Regions from separate parts of the Pseudomonas sp. B21-032 genome, predicted to be linked through region 2. Evidence: riboswitches for the same ligand, from Rfam matches in the RefSeq annotation. Region 2 holds a riboswitch; each other region holds the start of a gene.
What was found. Region 2 has a riboswitch for cobalamin ahead of cobW (cobalamin biosynthesis protein CobW). Riboswitches for the same ligand answer to the same signal wherever they lie in the genome.
Positions count from the first base shown of each region.

Region 1: linked by a shared signal. The riboswitch ahead of cobO (cob(I)yrinic acid a,c-diamide adenosyltransferase) and the one ahead of cobW (cobalamin biosynthesis protein CobW) in region 2 are both predicted to bind cobalamin.
Region 3: linked by a shared signal. The riboswitch ahead of LOY54_RS08860 (ferredoxin) and the one ahead of cobW (cobalamin biosynthesis protein CobW) in region 2 are both predicted to bind cobalamin.

Region 1 covers NZ_CP087180.1:4,483,743-4,493,486, reverse strand. Annotated here, with positions in the region: gene LOY54_RS20705 (sorbosone dehydrogenase family protein) at 1-976, opposite strand, end outside; gene LOY54_RS20700 (hypothetical protein) at 1,045-1,623, opposite strand; cobalamin riboswitch at 1,771-1,995, shown strand; gene cobO (cob(I)yrinic acid a,c-diamide adenosyltransferase) at 2,157-2,768, shown strand; gene LOY54_RS20690 (cobyrinate a,c-diamide synthase) at 2,765-4,060, shown strand; gene bluB (5,6-dimethylbenzimidazole synthase) at 4,051-4,704, shown strand; gene cbiB (adenosylcobinamide-phosphate synthase CbiB) at 4,704-5,612, shown strand; gene cobD (threonine-phosphate decarboxylase CobD) at 5,605-6,597, shown strand; gene LOY54_RS20670 (cobyric acid synthase) at 6,594-8,048, shown strand; gene cobU (bifunctional adenosylcobinamide kinase/adenosylcobinamide-phosphate guanylyltransferase) at 8,050-8,571, shown strand; gene cobT (nicotinate-nucleotide--dimethylbenzimidazole phosphoribosyltransferase) at 8,568-9,623, shown strand; gene cobC (alpha-ribazole phosphatase family protein) at 9,620-9,744, shown strand, end outside.
Region 2 covers NZ_CP087180.1:3,158,571-3,168,314, reverse strand. Annotated here, with positions in the region: gene cobM (precorrin-4 C(11)-methyltransferase) at 1-55, opposite strand, end outside; gene LOY54_RS14630 (cobalamin biosynthesis protein) at 86-484, opposite strand; gene LOY54_RS14625 (CbtA family protein) at 487-1,179, opposite strand; gene LOY54_RS14620 (CbtB domain-containing protein) at 1,191-1,376, opposite strand; cobalamin riboswitch at 1,474-1,700, opposite strand; cobalamin riboswitch at 1,761-1,960, shown strand; gene cobW (cobalamin biosynthesis protein CobW) at 2,056-3,123, shown strand; gene cobN (cobaltochelatase subunit CobN) at 3,127-6,885, shown strand; gene LOY54_RS14605 (ATP-binding protein) at 6,887-7,888, shown strand; gene LOY54_RS14600 (VWA domain-containing protein) at 7,813-8,553, shown strand; gene LOY54_RS14595 (hypothetical protein) at 8,665-8,931, opposite strand; gene LOY54_RS14590 (pilus assembly protein N-terminal domain-containing protein) at 9,173-9,744, shown strand, end outside.
Region 3 covers NZ_CP087180.1:1,919,618-1,929,361, reverse strand. Annotated here, with positions in the region: gene LOY54_RS08895 (ABC transporter substrate-binding protein) at 1-217, opposite strand, end outside; gene LOY54_RS08890 (DUF2160 domain-containing protein) at 268-540, opposite strand; gene LOY54_RS08885 (carbohydrate ABC transporter permease) at 551-1,351, opposite strand; gene LOY54_RS08880 (carbohydrate ABC transporter permease) at 1,361-2,224, opposite strand; gene LOY54_RS08875 (ABC transporter ATP-binding protein) at 2,221-3,318, opposite strand; gene LOY54_RS08870 (ABC transporter ATP-binding protein) at 3,318-4,412, opposite strand; gene LOY54_RS08865 (sigma-54-dependent Fis family transcriptional regulator) at 4,657-6,465, shown strand; cobalamin riboswitch at 6,471-6,675, shown strand; gene LOY54_RS08860 (ferredoxin) at 6,781-7,167, shown strand; gene LOY54_RS08855 (ABC transporter substrate-binding protein) at 7,164-8,096, shown strand; gene ctlX (citrulline utilization hydrolase CtlX) at 8,230-9,147, shown strand; gene LOY54_RS08845 (ornithine cyclodeaminase) at 9,168-9,744, shown strand, end outside.

The sequences.
Region 1 (9,744 bases), 1.3 Mb from region 2:
TGGCCACCAGGTTCGGATCAGACGGGTTGACCCGCTGATCGATGTGCTGGCCGTAATAGCTGTAGGGCCAGCCATAGAAGCCGCCATCCTTGACCGAGGTAATGTAGTCGGGCACCAGGTCGCTGCCGATCTCGTCACGCTCGTTGACTGCGGTCCACAGCTGTCCGGTGTGCGGCTCCCAGGCCAGGCCGTTGGGGTTGCGCAGGCCCGAGGCGAAGATCCGCGTCTGGCCGCTGGCCGGGTCGACTTCCCAGATCGCCGCGCGGCCTTTTTCCTGGTCCATGCCGTTCTCGCCGACATTGCTGTTGGAGCCGACGGTGACGTAGAGCTTCTTGCCGTCACGGCTGGCGATCACGTTCTTGGTCCAGTGATGGTTCAGCGTGCCGCCCGGTAGTTCGGCCACGGCTGTACCTGGGCCCTTGATCGAAGTCGTGCCGGGTTCATAGTGAAAGCGCAGCAGGCGATCGGTGTCGGCAACGTAGAAATCATTGCCGACCAGGGCCATGCCGAACGGTGAATTGAGGTTCTCGATAAAGGTCGTGCGGGTTTCCGCCACGCCGTCGTGGTCGCTGTCGCGCAGCAGGCTGATGCGGTTGGCGCTGGGCACGCCGGCGCCGGCGCGGTCCATGACTTTGCCCATCACCCAGCCGCGAATGCCCTTGCCGTCATCGGGCTTGGGCGGGGCATTGGTTTCGGCCACCAGGATGTCGCCGTTGGGCAGGGCATAGAGCCAGCGCGGGTGGTCCAGGCCTGCGGCGAAGGCCGCCACCTGGGTGCCGGGCGCGGCCTTGGGCGTCATGCCCTGGGGCCAGCCAATGGCGGGGGCGATGTTGACGGTGGGGATCAGGGTCTTGTTCGGTTCGGGCAATTGCGGCGACGGGCCGACCCCGTCGCTGACCTCAAGGCGGGCGTTCTCGCCGCAGCCGCTTAACCCCGCAGTCACTGCCAGCAGCAGTGCAATCGGCTTGATACCCATGTCGTTTCCCTCGCAATGATGGCCGCTATTGCCAGTAGAGGCACGCCAGGCGTGGGAGGTTCCCCGGGTCAGGCCTGCTTGAGCAACAGGGCGATGCCGGGGTGATACTGGCCGGCTTCGTTGTGCAGCTTGCGGTAGGCGTAGGGAAAGTACCAGGCGATGGCGCAGGCGTTATGCTTTTGCAGGTCGTCGACCAGGTCCTGCAGCTCTTCGGGGCTGGCGTGCTGGCCGGCTTTCCAGGGGCTGGCGAACAACGCAGCGACTTTAAGCTGGCTGGGCGCGGCAATTTGCCGAGCAGCCTGGACGGTTTCGCCCAGGGCGTTATTCAGGTCGAGCTTGGCGATGCGTGGCCAGCGCTGGCTGGCCTGCAGGTAGGCGGCCTCTTCGCGGTTGGCGATGTACAGGTCGCAGCGGCCTTCGCGATCGCCGTCATCGCGCTGCTTCTTGCTCTGGTGCTGCTGCAGGGTCACCAGCTCGGCCTGCCAGGCGGCGGCCGAGAGCAGCCCGAGGTTGGCCTGGGCGCCGTGCCAATAGGGCGCCTCACCGTCCCCCAGGGTCTGGTTGAAGCGGTCGATGCAATCGACCCAGCGTTCCAGGGCCGGGCGCAGGAACTCCAGGCGCGCATTATTGATGATCAGGCCTTGCATGCTGCTCTCCCTTATAGTTGTGATCGAGTACAGCCGAGGTATGGCTATTTGATATCACTGAAGTCAGTGTTGCACAAGATGACAAAGGCGCCATTGATCCAGGCCAGTGCAGCGCCTTTCATTGACGCTCCGGGTGCAACCCTCTAACCTTCGCGACTTGTTTCAGGTGCTCTGCAGGCGATGGCCTGGCAGGGTGAAACAGGGAAGCCGGTGGGCGCGTAAAACGCGCGAATCCGGCGCTGCCCCCGCAACGGTAGGTGAGTCAAGGCTGTGCAGGGCCACTGGGCATTCGTGTCCGGGAAGGCGCGCAGCCCCGGGTGTCGATGGCCCCGCTCACAAGCCCGGAGACCGGCCTGTAACAGCCAACGGCATCACGGAGGGTGATGCGCGGTTCCTCCGGCCTGTGCCGCAGCCCTGCGCGTTTTCCGTCTGCCATATCCATTCATCTGTCACGCCCGTTCCTTCGATACGCTGAGCAGCCGTCGGCTGCTGCGTTCGGTGAGATCGGCCGACAGTGGTTTGCGGAGAACCTCATGACTGAATCCACCGAGCGCGACGAACGCCACCTGGCGCGCATGCAGCGCAAAAAGGCCGTGATCGACGAGCGCATCGCCAACTCGCCCAACGAATGCGGCTTGCTGCTGGTACTTACCGGCAACGGCAAGGGCAAGAGCAGTTCGGCCTTCGGCATGCTCGCCCGGGCCATGGGCCACGGCATGCAGTGTGGCGTGGTGCAGTTCATCAAGGGCCGCAACAGCACTGGCGAAGAGCTGTTCTTCCGGCGCTTTCCCGAGCAGGTGCGCTACCACGTGATGGGCGAGGGCTTTACCTGGGAAACCCAGGACCGCCAGCGCGACATCGCTGCCGCCGAAGCTGCCTGGGCAGTGTCGCGGCAGATGCTCCAGAACCCGTCGATCGCCTTCGTGGTGCTTGATGAACTGAACATCGCCCTCAAGCACGGCTACCTCGACCTCGACCAGGTGCTCAGCGACCTGCAGGCGCGCCCGCCGATGCAGCACGTGATCGTCACCGGTCGCGCGGCCAAAGACGAAATGATCGAACTGGCCGACACCGTCACCGAAATGGGCATGATCAAGCACGCCTTCCAGGCCGGCATCCGCGCCCAGAAGGGCGTCGAACTATGAGTGATGCGCGCCATTGCCCGGCGGTATTGATCGCCGCACCGGCCTCCGGCCAGGGCAAGACCACGGTGACCGCCGCACTGGCGCGCCTGCATCGCAACCAGGGGCGCAAGGTCCGCGTGTTCAAGTGCGGCCCGGACTTTCTTGACCCGATGATCCTCGAGCGCGCCAGTGGTGCGCCGGTGTATCAGCTCGACCTGTGGATGGTCGGCGAGCAGGAAAGCCGCCGGCTATTGTGGGAGGCGGCGGGCGAGGCCGACCTGATCCTCATCGAAGGGGTCATGGGCCTGTTCGATGGCACGCCATCGAGCGCCGACCTGGCCCGGCATTTTGGCGTGCCGGTGCTGGCGGTGATCGATGGCACCGCCATGGCCCAGACCTTCGGCGCCCTGGCCCTGGGCCTGGCGCGCTATCAGCCGGACCTGCCGTTTGCCGGGGTGTTGGCCAACCGTGTCGGTACCCTGCGCCATGCCCAGTTGCTTGAAGGCAGCCTGACCGAGGGGCTGCGCTGGTACGGTGGGCTGTCGCGAGAAACCGGCATCGAATTGCCGAGCCGTCACCTGGGGCTGGTGCAAGCCAGTGAACTGAACGACCTTGATGCGCGGCTGGATGCTGCCGCAGCGGCCCTGGGCGCCAGTTGCGATGCGGCGTTGCCGCCAGCGGTGCGCTTTGCCGCGCCGACCGAGTTTGCCATCGAGCCGTTGCTGCAAGGTGTGCGCATTGCGGTTGCCCGCGACGAAGCCTTTGCCTTTACCTATGGCGCCAACCTCGACCTGCTGCGGGCCATGGGCGCGCAGCTGGCGTTCTTCTCGCCGCTGCATGACACAAGCTTGCCAGCCGCCGACAGCCTGTACCTGCCCGGCGGTTACCCCGAATTGCATCACCAGGCGCTGGCGGCCAACACACCGATGCTCGAGGCTATCCGCGCCCATCACCACGCCGGCAAGCCGTTGCTCGCCGAATGCGGCGGCATGCTCTACCTGCTCGATGCGCTCACCGATGTTGCCGGCGAGCGTGCCGAACTGCTCGGCCTGCTGGCAGGCGAGGCAGTGATGCAAAAGCGCCTGGCCGCCTTGGCCCTGCAGGCCGTAGAGCTGCCTGAAGGCACCTTGCGCGGGCACACCTATCATCATTCGCTGACCAGTACCGAGCTTGAGCCGGTTGCCCGCGGCCAGAGCCCCAACGGTGGTCGTGGTGCCGAGGCGGTGTACCGCCAGGGGCGCTTGACCGCCTCCTACGTGCATTTCTATTTTGCTTCCAACCCCCAGGCGTCGGCGGCGCTTCTGTGTCCATGACTGAACATGCTTTTACCGAGGCCGAACGTGCGGCGGTCTACCGCGCCATCGGCGAGCGTCGCGACATGCGTCACTTCAGTGGCGGCGAAGTCGCCCCCGAGTTGCTCGCGCGCCTGCTTGAGGCCGCGCACCAGGCGCCCAGCGTCGGGCTGATGCAGCCCTGGCGTTTCATCCGTATCACCCAGCGCGAACTGCGCCAGCGGATCCAGGCCCTGGTGGAAGAGGAGCGCCTGCGTACAGCGCAGGCGCTCGGCGAGCGCTCCGATGACTTCATGAAACTCAAGGTCGAAGGCATCAACGACTGCGCCGAGCTGCTGGTGGCGGCGCTGATGGATGGGCGCGAAGCGCACATTTTCGGCCGCCGGACCTTGCCGGAGATGGACCTGGCGTCGTTGTCCTGTGCGATCCAGAACTTGTGGCTGGCGGCCCGCGCCGAAGGTCTGGGCATGGGCTGGGTGTCGCTGTTCGAGCCCCGGGCCCTGGCCGAGTTGCTCGGCATGCCGGCCGGTGCCAAGCCGTTGGCAATCCTCTGCCTGGGCCCGGTTCACGAATTTTACCCGGCGCCGATGCTGGTGCTTGAAGGCTGGACCACAGCGCGGCCGCTGCACGACATGCTGTTTGAAAACCAGTGGGGGGAGTCTTGATGAGCGTGGCGTTGCTGACAGTGGCCGGGGTGGCGCTGGATGCGCTGCTGGGCGAGCCCAAGCGCCGGCATCCGCTGGTAGCCTTCGGGCGCCTGGCCGGGCGCCTGGAACAGCGCTTGAATGCCGGCGGCCGTGGCTGGCGCAGCCACGGCGTCAGCGCCTGGTTCCTGGCGGTGGTGCCGCTGACCTTCATCGCCATGCTGTTGTCCTGGCTGCCGTACATTGGCTGGCTGATTGAAGTTTTGGCGCTGTACTGCGCCCTCGGCCTGCGCAGCCTTGGCGAGCACGTAACGCCGGTGGCCGAAGCCCTGCGCCAGGGCGACCTGGAAAAAGCCCGCCAGCGCGTCGGTTATCTGGTCAGCCGCGAAACCCGCGAGCTGGACGAAACCGCCGTGGCCCGCGCCGCCACCGAGTCGGTGCTGGAGAACGGCAGCGATGCGGTGTTCGCCGCGCTGTTCTGGTTTGTCGTTGCCGGCGTACCGGGGGTGGTGCTCTATCGCCTGAGCAACACCCTCGACGCCATGTGGGGCTATCGTAATGAACGTTTCGAGCGTTTTGGCTGGGCTGCGGCGAAGATCGACGATGTGCTCAACTATATTCCGGCACGCTTGGTGGCGCTGACTTACGCGCTGCTGGGCAAGACCCGCCTGGCCCTGAGCTGCTGGCGGCGCCAGGCGCCGTTGTGGGACAGCCCCAATGCCGGGCCGGTGATGGCGGCCGGGGCCGGAGCCCTGGGCGTAGAGCTGGGCGGGCCGGCGGTGTATCACGGCGAGCTGCACGAGCGCCCGCAACTGGGCGAAGGCCCGCAGGCCGATGCCGACGCCATCGAACGCGGTTGGCGCCTGGTTTGCCAGGGCGTGTGGTTGTGGTTGCTGCTGTTGTGCCTGGGGGCTGAATTCTATGCTTGAACACGGTGGTCGCCTGCAACGCGCAGTGCAGCAATACGGCATCGCCCGCGAAGACTGGCTGGACCTGTCCAGCGGCATCGCCCCCTGGTCTTATTCCATCCCCGAGATTCCGCTGCGGGCCTGGGCGCGCTTGCCTGAATCCGAAGACGGCCTCGAGCAGGCGGCCCGTGATTACTATCAGGTCGAGCAACTGTTGCCAGTGGCCGGCTCCCAGGCGGCGATCCAGGCTTTGCCACGCCTGCGTCGCCCCGGCACGGTCGGGGTGCTGTCGCCGTGCTACGCCGAACACGCCGAAGGCTGGCGCCGCGCTGGGCACCGGGTGCGCGAGTTGCCGCTGGACCAGGTCGAGTATTACCTCGACAGCCTCGACGTGCTGGTGGTGGTCAACCCCAACAACCCCACCGGGCAGCTGATTGCTGCCGAGCAACTGCTGGAATGGCATGGTCGCCTGGCCCGCCGTGGCGGCTGGCTGCTGGTTGATGAAGCGTTCATGGACAACACCCCGCAACACAGCATTGGCGCCCATGCCGAGCGCAGCGGGTTGATCGTGCTGCGCTCGTTCGGCAAGTTCTTCGGCTTGGCCGGCGTACGCCTGGGCTTTGTTCTGGCCGAGCGCCAGTTGTTGCAACTGCTCGCCGAACAGCTCGGGCCCTGGACCATCAGCGGCCCGACGCGGATCCTCGGCCAGGCCTGCCTGCTCGACGGCGCCGCCCATCAGCAGCAGATCATCCGCTGCGCCGCTGCCAGCCAGCGCCTGGCCGAGGTGCTCAGTGCGGCAGGTTTCGCCCCCAGCGGCAGCTGCGACCTGTTCCAGTACCTGGTCACCGAGCAGGCGCCGCGCCTGCATGAATTCATGGCCCGGCACGGCATCCTCCTGCGCCTGTTCAGCCAGCCGCCGAGCCTGCGTTTCGGCCTGCCGGCCAGTGAACAGGACTTTCAGCGCCTGGCCCAGGCTTTCAGCGATTACCGCAAGGAACAAGCATGACCACCCTGATGGTGCAGGGCACCACCTCCGATGCCGGCAAAAGCACCCTGGTGACCGCGCTGTGCCGCTGGCTGTTGCGCCAGGGCATTGCCGTGGTGCCGTTCAAGCCGCAGAACATGGCGCTCAACAGTGCCGTGACCGCCGAGGGCGGCGAGATCGGCCGCGCCCAGGCGGTGCAGGCGCAGGCCGCGGGTCTGGCGCCCCACACCGACATGAACCCGGTGCTGCTCAAGCCCAACAGCGACACCGGCGCCCAGGTGATCGTCCATGGCCGCGCGGTCACCAGCATGAACGCCGTGGCCTATCACGACTACAAGGCCATCGCCATGCAGGCCGTGCTGGCTTCGCACCAGCGCCTGAGCGCGGCCTATCCGGTGGTGATGGTCGAAGGCGCCGGCTCGCCGGCTGAAATCAACCTGCGTGCCGGCGACATTGCCAACATGGGCTTTGCCGAGGCAGTCGACTGCCCGGTGATCCTGATTGCCGACATCAATCGGGGCGGGGTGTTTGCACACCTGGTCGGCACTTTGGAGCTGCTCTCGCCGAGTGAGCAGGCACGGGTCAAGGGCTTTGTCATCAACCGTTTTCGTGGCGATATCGCCTTGCTCCAGCCGGGCCTGGACTGGCTTGAAGAACGTACCGGCAAGCCAGTGCTGGGCGTGCTGCCCTATGTGCTGGACCTGCACCTGGAAGCCGAAGACGGTATCGACCAGCGCCAGGGCCTCAAGGCCGGGCGCCAGCTCAAGGTGATCGTGCCGGTGCTGCCGCGCATCAGCAACCACACCGATTTCGACCCGCTGCGCCTGCACCCGCAGGTCGATCTGCAGTTTATCGGCCCCGGTCAGCCGATTCCGCCCGCTGACCTGATCATTTTGCCCGGCTCCAAGAGCGTGCGCGGCGACCTGGCGCAATTGCGTGAGCGTGGTTGGGACCAGGCGATCAGTCGCCACCTGCGTTACGGCGGCAAGGTCCTGGGCATTTGCGGCGGGCTGCAGATGCTCGGCCAGCGGGTGGAAGACCCCTTGGGCCTGGAAGGCCCAGCGGGGGCCAGCGATGGCCTCGGTCTGCTGGATTTTGTCACCGTGCTCGAAGCCGAAAAGCAGCTGCGCAATGTCGCCGGCACCCTGCAGCTGGAGCAGGCGGCCATCAGCGGCTATGAGATTCATGCCGGGGTAACCCAGGGGCCGGCGCTGGAACGCCCGGCGGTGTTGCTCGACGGCGGCCGCGCCGATGGCGCCATCAGCGCCGACGGGCAGATCCTCGCCACCTACCTGCATGGCCTGTTCGAGGCGCCGCATTGCTGCGCCGCGCTGTTGCGCTGGGCCGGGCTGCAGGAGGTCGAGCAGATCGACTACCACGCCCTGCGCGAACGCGACATCGAGCGCCTGGCCGACCTGGTCGAGCAGCACCTGGACACCGCGCGCCTGCGCCAACTCTGCGGACAGAACTGAAATGCTCAACCTGATCCTTGGCGGCGCCCGTTCGGGCAAGAGCCGCCTGGCCGAACAACTGGCGGTGCAGAGCGGCCTGGCGGTCACCTACATCGCCACCAGCGAACCGCTCGACGGCGAGATGAATGCACGGGTGCAGTTGCACCGCGAGCGGCGTCCGGCCGAGTGGGGATTGATCGAAGAGCCGCTGGAGTTGGCGCGGGTGCTGCGTGCCACTGCCAGTGCCGAGCGCTGCCTGCTGGTTGATTGCCTGACCCTGTGGCTGACCAACCTGCTGATGCTCGACAACCCTGAGCGCCTGGCGGCCGAACGCACGGCGCTGCTCGAGTGCCTGGCAGCGTTGCCGGGCGAAATCATACTGGTCAGCAACGAAACCGGCCTGGGCGTAGTGCCCATGGGCGAGCTGACCCGCCGTTATGTCGATGAAGCAGGCGCGCTGCACCAGGCCATTGCCGAGCGCTGCCAGCGCGTGGTGCTGACTGTCGCCGGCTTGCCGCTTACCCTGAAAGGACCTGCACTATGAGTCAAACCTGGTGGCGTGAAGCCTGTCGAGCTGTCGACCCGATTGTTCGCGAACAGGCCCTGGCGCGGCAACAGCAACTGACCAAGCCGGCAGGCTCGCTGGGTCGCCTGGAGCAGCTGGCAGTGCAACTGGCCGGCTTGCAAGGCCAGCTCAAGCCGAGCGTCGAGCAGGTGTGGATCGCGATTTTTGCCGGCGATCACGGTGTGGTCGCCGAAGGCATCTCGGCTTACCCGCAGGCGGTGACCGGGCAGATGCTGCTCAATTTCGTCAGCGGCGGTGCTGCAATCAGCGTGCTGGCGCGGCAGCTGAATGCTCAACTGGAAGTGATCGACCTGGGTACCATCGACCTGGCCCTAGAGCTGCCGGGCGTGCGCCACCTGCGCGTCGGCCCGGGCACGGCCAACTTCGCCCAGGTACCGGCGATGACCTACGATCAAGGCCTGCAGGCTCTGCAAGGCGGGCGCGAGAGTGCCCTGCGCGCAGCCGCCAGCGGCGCCCGGTTGTTTATCGGCGGCGAGATGGGTATCGGCAACACCACCGCCGCCAGCGCCCTGGCCTGCGCCGTGCTCGGCTGCCCGGCAAGCGAGCTCAGTGGTCCGGGTACCGGCCTGGACGCCGCCGGTGTGCGGCACAAGGCCGAGGTCATCGAGCGCGCCTTGCTGCAGCATGCCAATCTTGGCGACGACCCGCTGCAGCGGCTGTTGTGTTTTGGCGGTTTCGAGATCGCCGCGCTGGTCGGCGCCTACCTGGGTTGCGCCCAGGCCGGTGTCGCGGTGCTGGTGGATGGGTTTATCTGCACCGTTGCCGCGCTGGTGGCGACGCGTATCAATCCGGGTTGCCGCGACTGGCTGCTGTTCGGCCATCGCGGCGCCGAGCCCGGTCATCGCCGGGTGCTCGCCGAACTCGACGCCGAGCCGCTGCTGGAGCTGGGCCTGCGCCTGGGCGAGGGCAGTGGTGCGGCACTGGCGGTGCCGCTGTTGCGCCTGGCCTGTGACCTGCACGGGCAGATGGCGACCTTCGCCGAAGCTGCGGTAGCGGACCGCCCGGCATGATCATCGACCTGCTGCGCCACGGAGAAACCGAACTGGGCGGCGGCCTGCGCGGTAGCCTCGACGATGCCCTGACTGACAAGGGCTGGGCGCAGATGCGCGCGGCGGTGAGTGATGCCGGCCC
Region 2 (9,744 bases):
TGACGGTGATCAGCTGCGGATCGCCGGGGCCGGCGCCGATGAAATAGACGGTCATGGGGTGTCCTTACGGGTAAAGGGCTGATTATCAGCGAAAACCGCTGGTGCAGGCCAATGCCAGGCTGGCGTCGGCCTGCAAGGTGCGAATGACCAGCAGCCGGGCCGGCCCGCCAAGCTGCTCGGCCAGGGCCAGGGCGGCGCTCTCGGCCACGCCATAACAGCCGCTGTGCTGGAAGGCTACCGCAGAGCGATGGCTCAGCTGTGATTCGAAAGCGGCCAGCTGCGCCGCACTGTAGAACCGCAGCGGCACGCCCAGGCGCCGGGCCAGTTCATGCAGGCCGGGTTCGTCGTGCTTGAGGTCGATGCTGGCAAGGCCCATGACCGCGCCGGGCGGCAGGTCATGGGCGAGCAGGGTGCGGGTGAGCAGCTCGCTCAGGGCATCGGCCGGGCAGCCGCGACGGCAACCCAGGCCGAGGTACAACTGCATCCTCAGGCCTGACTCGAACGGCGGTACAGCCAGGCGCTGATCAGCCCCAGGGCCAGCCAGAACGCGGCGTTGGTCAGCAGCGAGGCGACCTTGAACTCGGCTTCCAGGGCTTCTGGGGCGAGCATCTGGTGGACTTCAGGCTGCGGCGCGCCAATCACGTGAGGCACCACCAGCAACACTGCACCGACTATCTTCAGCAGCCAGTTGTGGGCGAATACGATCAAGGCCAGACCGACGGCGGTGGCGGCAGCCGTGCCGACCCACCAGGCTTGGCGCTGGGCCAGGTCGGCGGCAGCAGTACCCGGCAGCTCTGGGGGCAGGCCCAGGGTCGGCGCCAGGCAGAACACGGCAAAACCGCCCAGGCCCCAGAGCGCGCCGCTGATCACGCTCTTCGGTGCGCGCAGGGTGTAGAGCGCGGCGAGGATCAGGGCGAAACCGACCGCCACCACCAGGTTGCCGCCGGTGGTCGACAGCACCCGCTGCCAGCCGTCTTCCGGCGACCAGGCTTCGCTGTCGTGATGATGCTCGGCGGTCCCGGCCGCATGTTCATGGGGCGCCTCGACCGCAGGCGCGGCGCTTTCATAGGTTTCCGCCTGGAGAATCAACGGCGCGACCCAGAAGCTTTGCAGCAGGGTCAGCAGCAGGGCGGCCAGCAGGCCGGTAAAGCCTGCGGTACTGGCAATACGCTTGATCATCGGGGCAGCACTCAGTGGCAAGGGAAGGCGGCGCTGTGGCGGGTATCGTGGGCAGCGTTGTGCACCGCTTCGATGTGCGAGAAACCGGCGAAGTACACCAGGCACAGGCCCAGCAGCGAGGCGCCGACAGCAACCAGCAGGCGCTGGCTGAGGCTTGACGGGGTAACGGCTTGGTTAATGGCGGTACTGGTACGCATGGCGCTTTCCTCTTGGTGTTGTCGGCAACAGGCAAGCGCAGCGAACCCCTGCGCGGCGTTCGCCCAGGGGTTGTAACAGCGCCCGCCCACCGCGGGTTTGTTCGGTCAAGCGTTGGGCCGGTCTCCGGGCTGGTGAGGGTTGGCCGCTGGCCACACCACAGGCGTCACCTTCCCATGCCAGACAGCGGGCACAGTGGCTCTGACGCTTTTCTCACTTACCGTTGCGGGGGCAGCACCGGACTTGCCATACACCCTATAAAAAGCGTACGACGCACCGGTTTCCCAGTTTCACCCTCAAGGGGCACCCAAACGAATGGCGTTAGCAAATCACGGGCGCGGGCAGGCGTCAATCGTGACAGCAGTTGACCGCTCACCGGGCACTGCGTAGCCTAGCCGCTTCGAGGTTCTTCGGCGCTGGCCGAAGCTAAGACGGGAACGCGGTTCAAGCCGCGGCTGCCCCCGCAACTGTAAGCATTGAAGGGTTCGACACAGCCACTGCAGCACGTGCGGGAAGGCGTCGTTCGACTGGCCACGGCGCCGGTGCAATGCAAGCCAGGAGACCTGCCTCGAACAGTTTCCGACATTCAACCGGGCGGGGTGATCCGGTGGCGAACAGGCCAGGTGCACAACACCTTTGGCGCTCGTCCCGCATGCCCGCCATCCTGCCAAGGGCATCGAAATGAAAACACTGGCCAAACTCCCCGTCACCATCGTTACCGGCTTCCTCGGCTCGGGCAAGACCACGCTGCTGCGGCACATGCTCGACAACGCCCAGGGGCGGCGCATCGCGGTGATCGTCAACGAGTTTGGCGAGCTGGGCATCGACGGCGAAATCCTCAAGCAATGCAGCATCGGCTGCACTGAAGAAGAGGCCAGCGGCCGCGTCTATGAGCTGGCCAACGGCTGCCTGTGCTGCACCGTGCAGGAAGAGTTCTTCCCGGTGATGCGCGAGCTGGTGGCGCGTCGCGGCGACCTCGACCATATCCTCATCGAAACCAGCGGCCTGGCCCTGCCCAAGCCCCTGGTACAAGCCTTCCAGTGGCCAGAAATCCGTAACGCCTGCACCGTTGATGCGGTGATCACCGTGGTCGACAGCCCGGCGGTTGCCGCCGGCACCTTTGCCGCCTACCCGGAGCAGGTCGATGCGCAGCGCAAGCTCGACCCCAACCTTGACCACGAATCGCCACTGCACGAGCTGTTCGCCGACCAGCTGGCCAGCGCCGACCTGGTGGTGCTGAACAAGGCCGACCTGATCGCCGCCGACGACCTGGCCAAGGTTCGCGCTGAAGTCGAAGAAGAGCTGCCGCCGGCGGTCAAGGTGATCGAAGCCAGCAGCGGCCGCCTGCCGCTGGAAGTGTTGCTGGGCCTGGGCGCCGAATCCGAGGCGCACATCGATGGCCGCCGCACCCACCACGACTCGCACCACGACGGTGACGATCACGACGACCATGACCACGACGCCTTCGACTCGATCTCCATCGAGCTGCCGCAAGCCGACGAAAGCCTGCTGCTCGACGCCCTGACCCAACTGGTGGTGCAACACGGTATCCTGCGGGTCAAAGGTTTTGCGGCGATCCCGGGCAAGCCGATGCGCCTGCTGATCCAGGGCGTAGGCACCCGTTTCGACAAGCACTTCGACCGTGCCTGGCGCAGCGAAGAGCCGCGCACCACGCGCCTGGTGCTGATCGGCCAGGAGCTGGATGCGCCGCAGCTGCAAGCGAGCCTGCGCGCCGCCCTGGGCGCTTGACCCATGCACCTGCTGCGGACCCAGCCCGGTGGTTTTGTACCGGACGACAGCATTGCCGACCTCGGCCAGACCCCGGCCGAGCTGGTAATCCTCTGCAGCGGTGACTCACACCTGGCGCTGCTGGCCGAAACCGCCCAGCAGTTGCCCGAGGATTTCCCCAGCCTGCGTCTGGCCAACCCCATGCAGGTACAGAATCATGCCTCGGTCGACCTGTATGTCGACCAGGTGCTGCGCCATGCCAAGGTCATCCTGGTGTCGCTGCACGGCGGCGTCGGTTACTGGCGCTATGGTGTGGAGCAACTGCTGGAACTGGCCGCGCGTGGCGTGCAGTTGATCCTGGTGCCCGGCGACGACCGCCCTGACCCGGAACTGACCCGCCTGAGCACGGTGGCGGCCGAGCAGGGCGAACGGCTCTGGCACTTTTTGCGCCAGGGCGGCAAGGCCAATGCCCTTAACCTGTTCAACTGCCTGGCCAGCCAGTACCTGCAGCGCGACTACCCGTGGAGCGAACCGCAGCAACTGCCGCGCACCGCGGTGTACCACCCGCGCAAGGCCGCTGCGGCGCTGCAGGACTGGTTCGGCGAGTGGCAGGTCGAGCAGCCGGTGGTGCCGATCCTGTTCTACCGCTCGCACCTGCAGGCGGCCAACACGGCCTTTATCGATACCTTCTGCCAGCGTTTGCAACTGGCCGGGCTCAACCCCTTGCCGATCGCCGTGGCCAGCCTCAAGGAGGCCGGTTGCCTGCAGCAGGTCGAAGACTGGCTGGACCAGGTCGACGCTGCGCTGATCATCAACACCACAGGCTTTGCCCAGTCCAGCCCCGAGCAGCCGCACCTGCGCCCGTTTCGCCGCGACATCCCGGTGTTACAAGCGATCTGCGCCCAGGACAACGAACCGGCCTGGCAGGCCAGCGAGCAGGGCCTGGGTGCCCGTGACCTGGCCATGCACATCGCCTTGCCGGAGCTGGACGGGCGCATCATCACCCGCCCGGTCAGCTTCAAGGACCTGGCCTGGCGCAGCGAGCGCAGCCAGTCCGACGTGGTCTGCTACCGCGCCCAGCCCGAACGCATGGACTTTGTCGCCGAGCTGGCGCGGCGCTGGTGTGCGCTGGCGCAGATACCCAACGGGCAGAAGCGCGTGGCGCTGATCCTCGCCAATTACCCGACCCGCGATGGTCGCATCGGCAATGGCGTGGGCCTCGATACCCCGGCGGCGGCGCTGAACATACTGCGCGCCTTGCAGGCCCAGGGCTATCCGCTGGCGCCCTTGCCCGACAGCGGCACGGCGCTGATCCAGGCCTTGCTCGGCGGCGTCAGCAATGACCTGGACAGCCTTGACCTGCGCCCGTGCATGCAGAGCATGGCCCTGGACGATTACCTGGCGGCCTTTGCTACCTTGCCCGAGGCCAACCAGATCGCTGTGCGCGAGCGCTGGGGCGAACCGAGCCAGGACCCGATGTGGCGCAGCGGGCGGATGATGATCGCCGGCCTGCGCTACGGCCTGACTTTTGTCGGCATCCAGCCGGCCCGTGGCTACCAGTTGGACCAGAGCGCGGTCTATCACGACCCGGACCTGGTGCCGCCGCATGGCTACCTGGCGTTCTATTTCTGGCTGCGCCATGGCTTTGCCGCTGATGCGCTGATCCATGTCGGCAAGCATGGCAACCTGGAATGGCTGCCAGGCAAGGGCGTCGGGCTGTCCGATAGCTGCTGGCCGGACGCCTTGCTCGGGCCGCTGCCGAACATTTACCCGTTTATCGTCAACGATCCGGGCGAGGGCGCCCAGGCCAAGCGCCGTACCCAGGCGGTGATCATCGACCACCTGATGCCGCCGCTGACCCGCGCCGAAACCTACGGGCCGTTGCGCCACCTGGAGCTGCTGGCCGACGAGTACTACGAGGCGCAGTTGCTCGATCCGCGCCGGGCCCGCGAGCTGCAGCGCGACATCCTGGCGCTGGTGCGCGACAACCATATCGATCGCGAACTGCAGATCGAAGGCGCCCTGGACGATGCCGCGATCTGGCTGCCACGCCTGGACACCTATCTGTGCGACCTCAAGGAATCGCAGATCCGCGATGGCCTGCATGTGTTCGGTGAGTCGCCAACCGGGCGCCTGCGTATCGACACCTTGCTGGCGCTTTTGCGGGTGGAACGCGGTGATGGGCGCGGGGCCAACGGCAGTTTGTTGCGGGCCTTGGCCAAGGCGCTGAACCTGGGCTTCGACCCGCTCGATTGCGACCTCGGCCAGCCCTGGCAGGGCCCTCGGCCCGCACTCCTGGCGACATTAGACGAAGCCTGGCGCACCGCCGGCGATACTCGCGAGCGCCTTGAACTGTACGCTAGCCAGCTGATCGAGCAGAGCCTCGATGGCAGCGTGCAGCTGGTCGGCGGCCCCGAATGGGCGCAGGTGCAGGCGATTCTCGACGCGCTGGCGCAGCAGGTCGCGCCGCAACTGGACAGCTGCGGTCCGGCAGAAATGCACGGCTTGCTGGCGGCTCTCGACGGTCGCTTCGTGCCTGCCGGCCCCAGTGGTGCGCCAAGCCGCGGGCGCCTGGACGTACTACCGACCGGGCGCAATTTCTATACCGTCGATGTGCGCAACCTGCCGACCACCACCGCCTGGCGCATCGGTTTTGCTTCGGCCAACCTGATCCTCGAACGCCATTTGCAAGACCATGGCGATCACCTGCGCCAGCTCGGCCTTTCAGTGTGGGGCACGGCGACCATGCGCACTGGCGGCGACGATATCGCCCAGGCCATGGCCCTGCTTGGCGTGCGGCCGGTGTGGGCCAGCGGCAGCCAGCGCGTCGACGACTTCGAAATCCTGCCCTTGAGCCTGCTCGACCGGCCACGGGTGGATGTCACCTTGCGCGTCTCAGGGTTCTTCCGCGATGCTTTTGGCAACCTGATCAAGCTGTTCGATGCGGCGGTGCAAGCGGTGGCGGCGCTGGATGAGCCGGATGAGCTCAATCCGCTGGCGGCCAAGGTCCGTAGCGAGCGCGCAGAACTGCTGGCCCAGGGCCTGGACGCCGAACGGGCCGCTCGCCAGGCCGGCTGGCGGGTGTTCGGGGCCAAGCCGGGCGCTTATGGCGCCGGCGTGCAGAATGCCATCGACGGACGGCTGTGGAATGACCGTCAGGACCTCGCCGAGGTCTACTTGAATCACGGTGGCTATGCCTATGGCACCGCCGATGACGGCACGCCGGCGCGCGCCGATTTTGCCCGGCGCCTGAGCCAGGTGCAGGCGGTGGTGCAAAATCAGGACAACCACGAGCACGACCTGCTCGATTCCAATGACTACTACCAGTTCCAGGGCGGCATGCTCGCCGCCGTGGAGAGCCTGGGCGGCAGCAGGGTGGCCAGTTATCACGGCGACCACAGCCAGCCGGACCGGCCGCGCATCCGCACCCTGAAAGAAGAGCTGAACCGGGTGATCCGCGCCCGGGCGCTGAACCCCAAGTGGATCGACGGGGTCAAGCGTCACGGCTATAAAGGTGCCTTCGAGCTGGCTGCCACCGTCGACAACCTGTTCGCTTTCGATGCCACCACGCAGTTGATCGACGACCACCATTACCAGTCGCTGGCCGACGCCTATGTGCTCGACGACGCGACCCGCGACTTTATCCGCCAGCACAACCCCGAAGCCTTGCGCGACATCACCGAGCGCCTGCTCGAAGCCCAGCAGCGCGGGCTCTGGCAGGAGCCGGGCGACTACCGTGAAGCCCTGGAAGAACAGCTGCTGGACGGCGAAGAAGAGAATTGAGATGAGCGAACCTGCACATTTTCCCCTGGCTGCCGTGGTCGGCGCCGATGAGCTGAAACTGGCGCTGTGCCTGACCGCCATCGACCCGAAGATCGGCGGCGTGCTGATCGAAGGCCCGCGCGGTATGGCCAAGAGCACCCTGGCCCGGGGCCTGGCTGATTTGCTCGGCGAAGGGCCGTTCGTGACCCTGCCGCTGGGTGCCAGTGAAGAGCGCCTGGTCGGCACCCTCGACCTGGATGCGGCGCTGGGCCAGGGCAAGGCGCAGTTTTCCCCCGGGGTGCTGGCCAAGGCCGATGGCGGCGTGCTCTATGTGGATGAAGTCAATCTTCTGGCGGATCATCTGGTCGACCTGTTGCTGGACGTGGCTGCCAGTGGCACCAACCGGGTCGAGCGCGACGGAATTTCCCACCGCCATAGCGCCCGATTCGTGTTGATTGGCACCATGAACCCGGAGGAAGGCGAGTTGCGCCCGCAGTTGCTCGATCGCTTCGGCCTCAATGTGGTGCTCGAAGGCCAGCCGCTGCCTGAAGCCCGTGGCCAGATCATTCGCCGCCGACTGGATTTCGACAGTGATCCCGAGGCCTTTTGCGCCCAATGGGCGCCTGCTCAGGCGGCCCTGCGCGAGCGTTGTCATGGTGCTCGCGAGCGCTTGGCGCAGATTGCCCTGGACGACCAGGCCCTGGCGCAGATTACCCAGCGCTGTTTTGCTGCGGGCGTTGATGGCCTGCGCGCCGACCTGGTCTGGCTGCGCGCCGCCCGCGCCCATGCAGCCTGGCGCGGTGCTCAGGTAATCGAGGCTGAGGATATCGATGCGGTGGCCGAGTTCGCCTTGCGCCATAGGCGTCGCGAAGCGCCAGCGCCACAACCGCAAGCGCCAGATAACGGTGCCGCGCTGCCGCCTGCGGCCGGGCAGCAAGGCCAGGGCCAATGGGGCGAATTACCGCCGCAAGCCACACCGAGCGGCGCCCGGCGCGAGGTGCCGAGCTGGGCAAAAAAGCCCTGAGCATCCGCCGCCGCAGCAGCGCGGATGCCAGACCCCGGCCCGGAGCACTTGCCGCAGGCCCGCGTGGGCGCAGCAAACAGGCGGCATCTGGCGCGGTGGCCTGGCCGGCCACCTTGCTCAAGGGCCGGCCGCGCACGCGCAAAGAGCTGTGCTGGCAACAGCGCACGGCCAGCACCCATGAGCTTTGGCTGGTGATTGTCGATGCGTCGGCGTCGACCCGCCGACACCAGGCGCTGAGCCGGGCCAAGGGCATGCTGGCGACTTTCTTCGACCAGGCCTACCGCAACCGCGCGCGCTTGACCCTGCTCACCGCCAGCGGCAATGCACCACACTGGCAGCGACACGGGCTCAAGGCTTCGGCGAGCTTGCAGCCATGGCTTGAGGCGTTGGGGGCGGGGGGCGGAACGCCATTGCTGGCGGCACTGGCGCAGGCACGGGACTGGCTGCAGGAGCGTCAGCGGCGTTATCCGGCAGAACTGCAACGTTGCCTGATTGTCACCGATGGCCGGCTCAAGGCCTGGGAGGCGCTGCAGCCGCTGCCGTGCCAAGCGTTGCTGGTAGATATCGAAAGTTCGCCGGTAAAGCTCGGCAGGGCGCAGTTACTTGCACAACAACTGCATGCCGATTACCAGCATCTGGAAACGCTGGCAGTACTCGGCAAATAACCAGGCATCAATAAATACAACTGCGGCCAAGTGTCGCAGTTTATCCGGCGAGTTATAACAACGTTACCAAAGACGGGCGCCTGGGCCGCGCCTTTGGTAATTAACCGGTCGTTACTTGGGCATCGACCAAGGCTGCAAGTCATAACCTTTTTCGCTCAGCTCGGCGCGCACTTGCTCGATCAGATCAGCCCACTGGGCGGGGTCGGAGTAGGTGCTGCTCGGCACCTGCTTGCTGCCAATGCGGGTACTGGTCCGGTCGATAACTGCCAGGCTTAGTTCACCGGTGCCATTGGGCGCATCCCAGGCAACACACTGGAAAGGTTCGAAGGCGTGGTCGGCAATCAGCAGTGCTTCGTTGACACGGAGCGGGGCGTTCATGGGTTCGGTCTCTCTGTGGGCCCAAACATCGAATATAACCGCATGCGTGTTTGCGTAGCGGTAAGTTACTTGTACTGATGCCCCCGACCGGGGGGCAAGTCACACTTCTTTTAAAAATAGTTGAATACCGCTCATCGGTTGATGACGGGGTACCTGGCATTTTTGTCAGTAGCGGCCAGGTCAGGAGCGGCGTTGAATAGGGCCAGCCACAGCGCTTATGCGCCAATGACTGGAGGATGGAATGCGCCAAGGTGTATTAACCCAGCAACTTTTGCCGGCGCCTGTCGTACTTGAAGCCGTTGGCAACAACCTCGCCGATAACCTTGAGCGTGCGACGGTACAAATCCCGGTGTATGCGCAAATGGCCGCCAACCAGCTGGTGCGAATGATCTGGGATGGACGGCGGGAAAACAATCAGCACTATGTGCATACCGAGGATCGGATCGTTGACGCCGACAGGGTGGGAGAGCCTATCGATTTCGTCGTGCTGGCCGAACATATCGCCCCGCTCAACAAGGGCCTGTTGATGGTGCGGTATCGTGTATTTGACTTTGAAACCGACTGGCACGAATCTGACCAGCTGGATCTGGAAGTCGGGCGCACAGACCTGGTGCTGTCTCCCCCTTTGGTAGACGAAGCCAAGGAGGGCAGGCTGGATCCAATCGGTCTGACAACCGCTACTGTGCGCGTGGTTGTCTACGATGGCATGTTAGTTGGACAAAGGGTTTATCTGGAGTGCCTTCGAACAAGTGGCGGGGGCAGCTATCTGAGGGACAAGGAGGTGACCGTCTTAACGGACCTGACCTTTGACCT
Region 3 (9,744 bases), 1.2 Mb from region 2:
TGATCTTCATCCCGCGAAACGGCTCGGAAGCCTTGATGAACCACTTCAACTCTTCGAGCTGCTGCTCGGGAGTCAGGGTCGAAGGCTTGAACTCGCTGCCGATCCATTTTTTCGCGGCATCTTCGTAGGCATCGGCCCAGGCGCTGGCGTGAAAGCTGCCCAGCACCAGCAGGGCTGCCAGGGTCAAATGTCGCCGGTTCTTGTTGTTGTCGAACATTGTGATCTCCCGATTGAGTATTTTCACCCAGGCGTGCCGATTGCCCTCGGCTACCCCCAGCGCATCACCACCAACAGCCAGGCCAGGGACAGCAGCGAGGCCACCCACAGGTTCCAGTCGCTGAGCCCGATTACCAGCAAATGCAGGTAAGCGCTGCCCAGCAAAGCAATGAACAGCCGGTCGCCACGGGTGGTGGCAATCGGCAGAAAGCCGCGACGCTCGACGCATGGCCGGCGCAGCTCGTACACCGTCATGCCCAGCAGCAACAAGCCGATCGCGGCGAAGAAGATCGCCGTCGGCAGGGTCCAGGCCATCCAGTCCATAGCGCGCTCCTCAGACCCGGCCCAGGGCAAAGCCCTTGGCCACATGGTTGCGGACAAACCAGATCACCAGCATGCCCGGCAGAATGGTCAATACCCCGGCGGCGGCCAGCACGCCCCAGTCGATCCCCGAGGCCGACACCGTGCGGGTCATTACCGCGGCAATCGGCTTGGCGTTCACCGAGGTCAGGGTGCGCGCCAGCAGCAATTCGACCCAGGAAAACATGAAGCAGAAAAACGCCGTGACGCCGATGCCGGAGCCAATCAGCGGGACGAAGATCTTCACGAAGAACCGCGGGAAGCTATAGCCATCGATGTAGGCGGTTTCGTCAATCTCCTTGGGCACCCCGGACATGAAGCCCTCAAGGATCCACACCGCCAACGGCACGTTGAACAGACAGTGGGCCAGGGCCACGGCAATGTGCGTATCGAACAGGCCAATGGAGGAATACAACTGGAAGAATGGCAGCAGGAACACCGCCGGCGGCGCCATGCGGTTGGTCAGCAGCCAGAAGAACAGGTGCTTGTCGCCCAGAAACCGGTAGCGCGAAAAGGCATAGGCGGCCGGCAAGGCCACGCTCAGCGAGATCACTGTGTTCAGGCACACGTAGTACAGCGAGTTGATGTAGCCGCTGTACCAACTGGGGTCGGTGAAGATCACCCGGTAGTTGTCGAAGGTGAAGTTCTGCGGCCACAGGGTCAGGCCGCCGAGGATCTCGGTGTTGCTCTTGAACGACATGTTCAGCAGCCAGTAGATCGGCACCAGCAGGAACAGAATGTACAGCAGCAGCGCCAGCGTCTTGCGCAGGTTCATGGGCGGCCCCTACTGTTTGTCGGCGTGGGTCATGGCGGTATAGAACAGCCACGACACCAGCAGGATGATCAGGAAGTACACCAGCGAGAACGCCGCCGCCGGACCCAGGTCGAACTGCCCCACGGCCATCTGCGTCAGGGTCTGGCTGAGGAAGGTGGTGGCATTGCCAGGCCCGCCACCGGTGAGCACGAACGGCTCGGTGTAGATCATGAAGCTGTCCATGAAGCGCAGCATCACCGCGATCAACAGCACGTTCTTCATCTTCGGCAACTGGATATGCCGGAACACTGCCCAGGCCGAAGCGCGGTCGATGCGCGCCGCCTGGTAATAGACATCGGGGATCGCCCGCAAGCCGGAGTAACACAGCAGCGCCACCAGCGAGGTCCAGTGCCAGACGTCCATCACCAGCACCGTGACCCAGGCGTCCATGGTGTTGGCGGCGTAGTTGTAGCTAATGCCCAGCTGGTTGAGCGAAGCGCCCAGCAGGCCGATGTCGGCGCGGCCGAAAATCTGCCAGATGGTGCCGACCACGTTCCACGGGATCAGCAGCGGAATGGCCATGACGATCAGGCACAGCGACGACCAACGGCCCTTGGTCGGCATGGTCAGGGCGATGGCGATGCCCAGGGGGATTTCGATCAGCAGCACGCAGGCCGAATAGATGAACTGGCGCAACAGCGAGTCGTGCAGGCGCGGATCCTGCAGCACCTGGCGGTACCAGTCGGCGCCGACGAAGTACCGACTGGACTGGTCGAAAATGTCCTGCACCGAGTAGTTGACCACGGTCATCATCGGCACCACAGCGCTGAACGCCACCAGCAGGAACACCGGTAGCACCAGCCACCAGGCCTTGTTGTTGGGCACTTTGTTCATGGCCGGGCCTCCAGCAGTACGTCATCGGCATAGAGCATCAGCCACTGCGCCGGAAAACTGATCCAGGCCTGGCCCTCGGGCAGCGTGCGGTCCTCGCCCAGGCGCACTTTGAGCGGTACGCCTTGCAGGTCGAGGCTGAGAATCTTGTAGGTACCCAGGTCTTCGACATCCACCACCCGGGCGCTGAAGCCTTCGTCGAACGGGGTGTCCCAGACCTGGACGAATTCCGGGCGGATGCCCACTTGCAGGCGCACGGCACTGGTCGCAGCCAGGCGCGCCTGCAACTCCAGCGGCAACGCCAGGTGAATGCCGGCGAAGCCGACGCCACCAGGCTGCACCTGCACCGGGATCAGGTTCATCCCCGGGCTGCCGATGAAATAGCCGACGAAGGTATGGCGCGGACGCTCGAACAACTCGCGCGGGGTGCCGAACTGGACGATCTGGCCGCCATACATCACCGCGATCTTGTCGGCGAAGGTCGAGGCTTCGAGCTGATCGTGGGTGACGTAGATCATGGTGATATTGAACTGCTCGTGGATCTGCTTGAGCTTGCGCCGCAGCTTCCACTTAAGGTGCGGATCGATCACCGTCAGCGGCTCGTCAAAGAGGATCGCCGAGACGTCGTCGCGCACCAGCCCACGGCCCATGGAGACCTTCTGCTTTTCATCGGCGCTAAGGTTGCGGGCTTTTTTCTTCAGCAGGTTGCCGAGATCGAGCACCTCGGCGATCTCGGCCACCTTGCTGGCAATGCGCGCTTCATCCAGGCCCTGGTTGCGCAGCGGGAAGGCCAGATTGTCGAACACCGTCATGGTGTCGTAGACCACCGGAAACTGAAACACCTGGGCGATGTTGCGCGCCTGTGGCGACAGTTCGTTGACCACCTTGCCATCGAACAGTACCTGGCCGTGGGACGGGCTGAGCAACCCGGAAATGATATTGAGCAAGGTCGACTTGCCGCACCCCGACGGGCCGAGCAAGGCGTAGGCGCCGCCCTGCTCCCAGACATGTTCAAGCTCACGCAAGGCATAGTCGTCCGCACCCTGGGGGGCACGGCTGTAACTATGGGCCAGCTGCTGCAGACGAATCTCGGCCATCAGGCGACCCTCGTTTCACGCAAGCCCGGGGCCTGCACCAGTTGCCCGGCGGGGTCGAAGACAAACAGCTTGTGGGTGGGGATGAACACCCGGATCGGCGCATCGACGTGGTACTCGTGCACCCCTGGCAAGTGCAGGACCAGGCGAAAGTGCTCGTTGCGCACATGCAGGAAGGTTTCCGAGCCGCTGATTTCCGCCAGCTCCACCAGCACCGCCAGCTCCAGGTCATCGTCGTTGGACGGCACCAGGCTGATATGGCTCGGGCGCACGCCAAAGCGGTAGTCGCCATCGCCGATGCGGCGCAGGTCGGCGTTCATGGCGAAATGCACAGCACCGGCAAAACTCACTTCGTTGCCGTTGATACGCCCGGGCATCAGGTTGATCGGCGGTTCGGAAAACAGCTCGGCGGCCAGCACCGTGCGCGGCTGGTGGTAAACCTGAGCAGTGGGCCCGCTCTGGACGATGCGCCCTTCATGGAGGATGGTGGTGGTGCCGCCCAGGGCCAGGGCCTCGTTGGGTTCGGTGGTGGCGTACACGGCAATGCAGTGGCGCGCGGCGAACAGCTCGCGCATCTCCTGGCGCAGCTCTTCGCGCAGCTTGTAGTCAAGGTTCACCAGCGGCTCGTCGAAGAGGATCAGTTCGGCATCCTTGACCAGTGCCCGGGCCATGGCCGTGCGTTGCTGCTGGCCACCGGAAAGCTCCAGCGGCAAGCGCTGCAGATACGGTTCGATACGCAGCATCTGCGCGGTCTGCTGGACCTTCTCGCGGATCAGCGCTTCGCCCATGCGCGCCTGGCGCAAGGGCGAGGCGATGTTCTCGAACACACTCAAGGTCGGATAATTGATGAACTGCTGATAGACCATCGACACGTTGCGCTGGCGCACCGGCCGGCCGGTGACATCCTCGCCATTCATCAGCACCCGGCCGCGGTCTGGCCGATCAAGCCCGGCCATCAGGCGCATAAGGCTGGTCTTGCCGGCCAGGGTGCGGCCGAGCAGCACATTGAACGAGCCGGGTTCGAAGCGCAGGCAGGCATCGTCGATGCACAGCTGGTTATCCACGGTACGGCTGACATGCTCAAGGGTGAGCGACATGGCGCGGCCTTCTTGTTGTTAGCGGACAGGCGCCTGCTATAGAGCGAGATTCATGCCAGCGCTGGCCAAGCCGTTGTCGGCAAAGGACTTTCAGCAGATTGTGGCTTTGCCCAGGTTCACTCCTGAACACAAATGAACAACCTTCACTGCACGGTTGAACAGCCGCGGCATTGACAATGAACAGGACTGAACAACACTGGATCACACAAAAACAACAACACTGCCGCCGGCAGAGGACGGGCCCATGGCCGCATCCACCAGCGCCCATGCGCAACTGATCCAGGCGTCCTGGCAGCGCTGCCGCGCCTACGGCCTGGACCACCAGTCGCAACCGCAGTTCGGCGACGCATCTACTGTGCAGGTCAGCGAGCTGCTCGAACGCCAGCACTCGCTGCTGGGCACCACTCGCGACGAGGTGCTGCCGCAGTACGCGCACCTGCTGGGTAACTCCAGCTACCTGATCATGCTCAGCGACGATCACGGCCAGTTGCTCGATGCCTGGGGCACCCGGCGCTTTATCGACCCGCGCCAGCGCCACGGCTTTGTCGCCGGTGCCTGCTGGCGCGAGCAAGGGGTGGGCACCAACGCCATCGGCACAGCCCTGGCCACCGGCGAGGCGGTGCATGTCAGCCAGGACGAACACTTCCTCAAGCTCAACCGCTTCATGGCCAGCGCCGCCGCGCCGCTGTTCGATGCCGAGCGCCAGCTGATCGGCGTGCTCGATGTGTCCAGCGACAGCTACCTGCCGACGGCGCAAACTCAGGGCCTGGTACGGATGATGAGCCAGAGCCTGGAGAACCGCCTGATCCTGGCGCGTTTTGCCGGGCACTACCAACAGCTGAGCTTCAACACCGGGGCCAACAACCTCGACAGCCAATGGGCCGGGCTGCTGGTGATCGATGACCAGGGCCGGGTGCTGGCGGCCAACCGTCGGGCCGACAGTCTGCTTGGGCAGAACCCACTGCAACTGAACCTGGAGCAGTTGTTCCGCACGCCGCTGGCGCAACTGTTGGCCCACCGGGCTGACCAGCCATTTGCGCTGCAGGTGGCCGGGCGCAACCGCTTCCATTGCCTGCTGCATGCCCCCACAGCATCACCCGCAGCAGCGCTCAACCGCCCGCAACCCAGCTGCGATCCGCGTATCGACAAGGCCCTGCGCCAGGCCGGGTTGCTGCTGGAAAAAGACATCCCGCTGTTGATCGAGGGCGAAACCGGCGCCGGCAAGGAGGTCTTTGTCACCGCCCTGCACCGCGCCAGTAGCCGCGCCACGCAGCCATTGATTGCGGTGAACTGCGCGGCGATTCCGGCCGAGCTGGTCGAGTCGGAGCTGTTCGGCTACGAGAAAGGCGCGTTCACCGGCGCCCACCACAAGGGCAACATCGGCCTGATCCGCAAGGCCGACCGCGGCATTCTGTTTCTCGATGAAATCGGCGACATGCCGCTGCCCACCCAGGCACGCCTGCTGCGCTTTCTGCAAACCCGCAGCATCCAGCCATTGGGCAGCGGCGAACCGACGCCGGTGGATATCCGCGTGGTCTCGGCGACCAACCACAACCTCGCCGAACAGGTGCGCCTGGGTCATTTTCGCCAGGACCTGTACTACCGCATCGCCGGCCTGAGCCTGATGCTGCCACCGCTGCGCGAACGCAGCGACCGCCTGGCCCTGATCGAACAGCTCCACCAGCAGTACCGCGAACCGGGGGCACCGACGCAATTGCCCGGCAAAGTGCTGGAACTGCTGCTTCAGCATCCCTGGCCGGGCAACCTGCGACAACTGGCCAGCGTGCTGCAGGTGGCCCTGGCGTTGGCCGGCGAACGGCCGATTGCCGTGGAGCACCTGCCCGACAGTTTCTTTGCCGACCTGCCTGAGGCCAAGCCCGCCGCGCCAGTGCTGGCCACGCCGGCAAACACTGACGATCTCGGCCAGCGCCTGCGTGCCCTCAATGGCAATATCTCGGCCCTGGCCCGGGCCCTCGGCATCAGCCGCACCACCCTGTACAAGCGCCTGCACACCCAGGGCCATGCCGGCGCAGTTGACGAACGCCTGGGCTGATGGTCAGATGCCTGCCAGTTTCAGGTGCCTGCCGCCGCCGTGCGTCAGGTGAAACGGGAAGCCGGTGCGTCGTTATCGACCAGTCCGGCGCTGCCCCCGCAACGGTAAGCGAGTGAAGCATTCAACACGCCACTGTGCCCACAGGCACGGGAAGGCGAATGACTTTACGCCTCGCAAGCCCGGAGACCGGCCTGAAGCCCCACGACTGCATGCAGTCACTTAGGCAAACCTGCGGAGGGCGGGCACGAGCCGGCTACCTGGCGCGTGTTGGCCGGGGCCCTCCTGTGCGCTTCGCGAATATTTTTCGAGAAGTCCATGACAGCAACAACCCCCAAACGTCGCCGCGGCCGCCTCGCCGAAGAGCAAATCCAGAGCAAGCCGGAGTGGTCGCAGATCCCCGAGCATACCCGCCATGTGATGCTCTGCACCGGCCCGCGCTGCGTACAACGCGGTGCCCTGCCACTGTGGAAAGTCCTGCGCCGCGAGCTGCTGGTGGCCAACCGCATCGAAACCACTGACGGCGTGCTGCTGACCCGCAGCCATTGCCAGTTCCCGTGCAACCTCGGCCCGGTGCTGACGGTATATCCGGACCGCTGCTGGTACCGGGTAGCCAACGCCGAAGACGCTCAGCGCCTGGTGCGTGTGCACCTGATCGACGGCCAACCGGTGCCCGAGTTGCTGCTCAACGGCCAGGGCTCATGAGGGGGTTGGGCGCCAGCGTGCTGGCCCTGTTGAGCAGCAGCGCCATGGCCCTGGACTATCAGAACTGCGGACACACCTGGCAACTGCCACAGGAGCGCCCGCAACGCATCCTGGCCCTCAACCAGCACGCCGCCGACCTGCTGCTGGCCCTGGACGCCGGCCCGGCGCTGGCCGCCGTCAGCTATATAGATGATGACGCCCGGGCGCTGACCAGCGGACGCTATCGCGGCGTCCCCCTGCTGTCGCGTCGCTACCCGGCAACCGAAGTGGTCTATGCCCAAGGTTACGACCTGCTGGTCGGCGGCTTTGCCAGCGCCTTTCGTGACCGCGACGGGGTCGCCCCGCGCACCACCCTGCAGGCCAACGGCATCGCCAGCTACCTGCTGGAAAACGCCTGCGCGCCAGCGCCGGAAAACGGCTTTGCCGCCATTGAACAAGACCTGCGCAGCCTTGGCCACCTGTTGCAGCGCCAGGACCTGGCCAGCCAGTTGATCACCCGCCAGCGTCAGGACCTGGCCGCCGCCAAAACCATCGCCGGGCACAGCCCGCCGCTGTTGGTGTTCTACCTCGACAGCGAGGTCAACGGCCTGCAAAGCGAAGGCAAGCGCGGTTTCATCACCCAGTTGATCGACGCAGCAGGCGGGCGCAACCTGTACGCCGAGGTGGAGCTAAACCGGGTTACGGTCGATGCCGAGCGCCTGCTGCGCGCCGATCCTGACGTGATCATCCTTGCCGATGCGGTGTGGTCGCCGGCCGCCGGCAAGCGCGCCTACCTGCGCCAGCACCCGGCGCTTTCGCACCTGCGCGCGGTGCGCGACGACCGCCTGATCGACCTGCCCTTCAGCCATATCGTGCCCGGCGAACACAGCGCCCGTACCGCCCTGACTCTGGCGCGCCAACTGCGCGCCTTGAAGCAACAGCGGCCTTGACCCGTCGCAGCAGAATCCGCTGCCAAACCCACTATTTCAGCTTTACCGGCTGAGCACCCAATGCGCTTCAGCCGGGATTTATCCTTGATCACGTCGACAATAAGCACACAGCCAACCCCGGATGCGTGCCTCGATGCAAACAACAAATACAGTCTTGATGATCCGCCCGGCGCGGTTCGCCTTCAACCCGGACACCGCCCTCAACAACCGTTTCCAGCAAGCCCTGCTCGACCCGCAGCAGGCACAGCAGAAAGCGCTGGAAGAGTTCGATGGCTACGTCGATACCCTGCGCCAGCACGGTGTCGAAGTGCTGGTGGTGCAGGACACCCCGGCGCCGCACACCCCTGATTCGATCTTCCCCAACAACTGGTGGAGCAGCCACGCCGACGGCAGCCTGGTGCTCTACCCGATGGAGGGCCAGAACCGCCGCCTGGAGCGCAGCAAGGGCGTGCTCAAGGTGCTTGAAGAGCGCTTCGCCGTCCGTCAGACCATCGATCTGAGCCCCTTGGAACAGCAGAGTATGTATCTGGAAGGGACCGGCAGCATGGTCCTCGATCGCGAACACCGGATCAGCTACGCCTGCCACTCAGGGCGCACCCACACCCAGGCCCTGCGCCTGTTCGCCGAACAGCTCGATTATCGCCTGTGCCTGTTCCACGCCGTCGACCGCCACCAGGCACCGATCTATCACAGCAACGTGATGATGAGCGTCGGCCGCGGGCTCTCGGTGGTCTGCCTGCAGGCGCTGCCCGAGGCCGATGAGCGTCGCGCCCTGGAGCATTCGCTGCGCGACACCGGCAAGGACATCCTGGCCCTGGACTTCGACCAGCTCGAAGGTTTTGCCGGCAACATGCTCGAAGTCCACGACAAGCAAGGCCAGCCACTGCTGGTGATGTCGCGCAGCGCCTGGCGCTCGCTCACCCCAGAACAACGCCGGCAGGTCGAGCAGCACAGCCACCCGGTGGTGGTGAACATCGACCATATCGAGCGCATCGGCGGCGGCAGCGCGCGCTGCATGCTCGCCGAAGTGCACCTGCCTGTCCGTCACTGATTACAACAAAGGAGTTCACCATGACCCGCTATATCGACGTTACCGACCTCAGCCGCCTGGTGGCACGCAAAGGGCTGAGCACCTGCATCAGCGAGATGGCCGAGTACATCCGTGAGGACTACCTGCGCTGGCACGACTTCGAAAAATGCGCGCGCCTGGCCAACCACTCGGCCGACGGGGTGATCGAGCTGATGCCGGTGTCCGATGCCAACCTGTACGCCTTCAAGTACGTCAACGGCCACCCGAAAAACACCCAGCGCGGCATGCTCACAGTGATGGCCTTCGGCGCCCTGGGCGACGTTGATAGCGGCGCGCCGGTGCTGCTCAGCGAGATGACCCTGACCACCGCCATCCGCACCGCCGCCACCTCGGCCCTGGCCGCGCGCTACCTGGCGCGCAAAAACAGCCGCAGCATGGCGCTGATCGGCAACGGCTCGCAGAGCGAGTTCCAGGCCCTGGCCTTCCATGCCCTGCTCGGCATCGACGACATCCGCCTGTATGACCTGGACCCTGCGGCCAGCGCCAAGCTGGTGGCCAACCTCGCCGCCTTCCCGGCCATCAAGGTCAGCGTTGCCGGCTCTGTCGCCGACGCGGTGC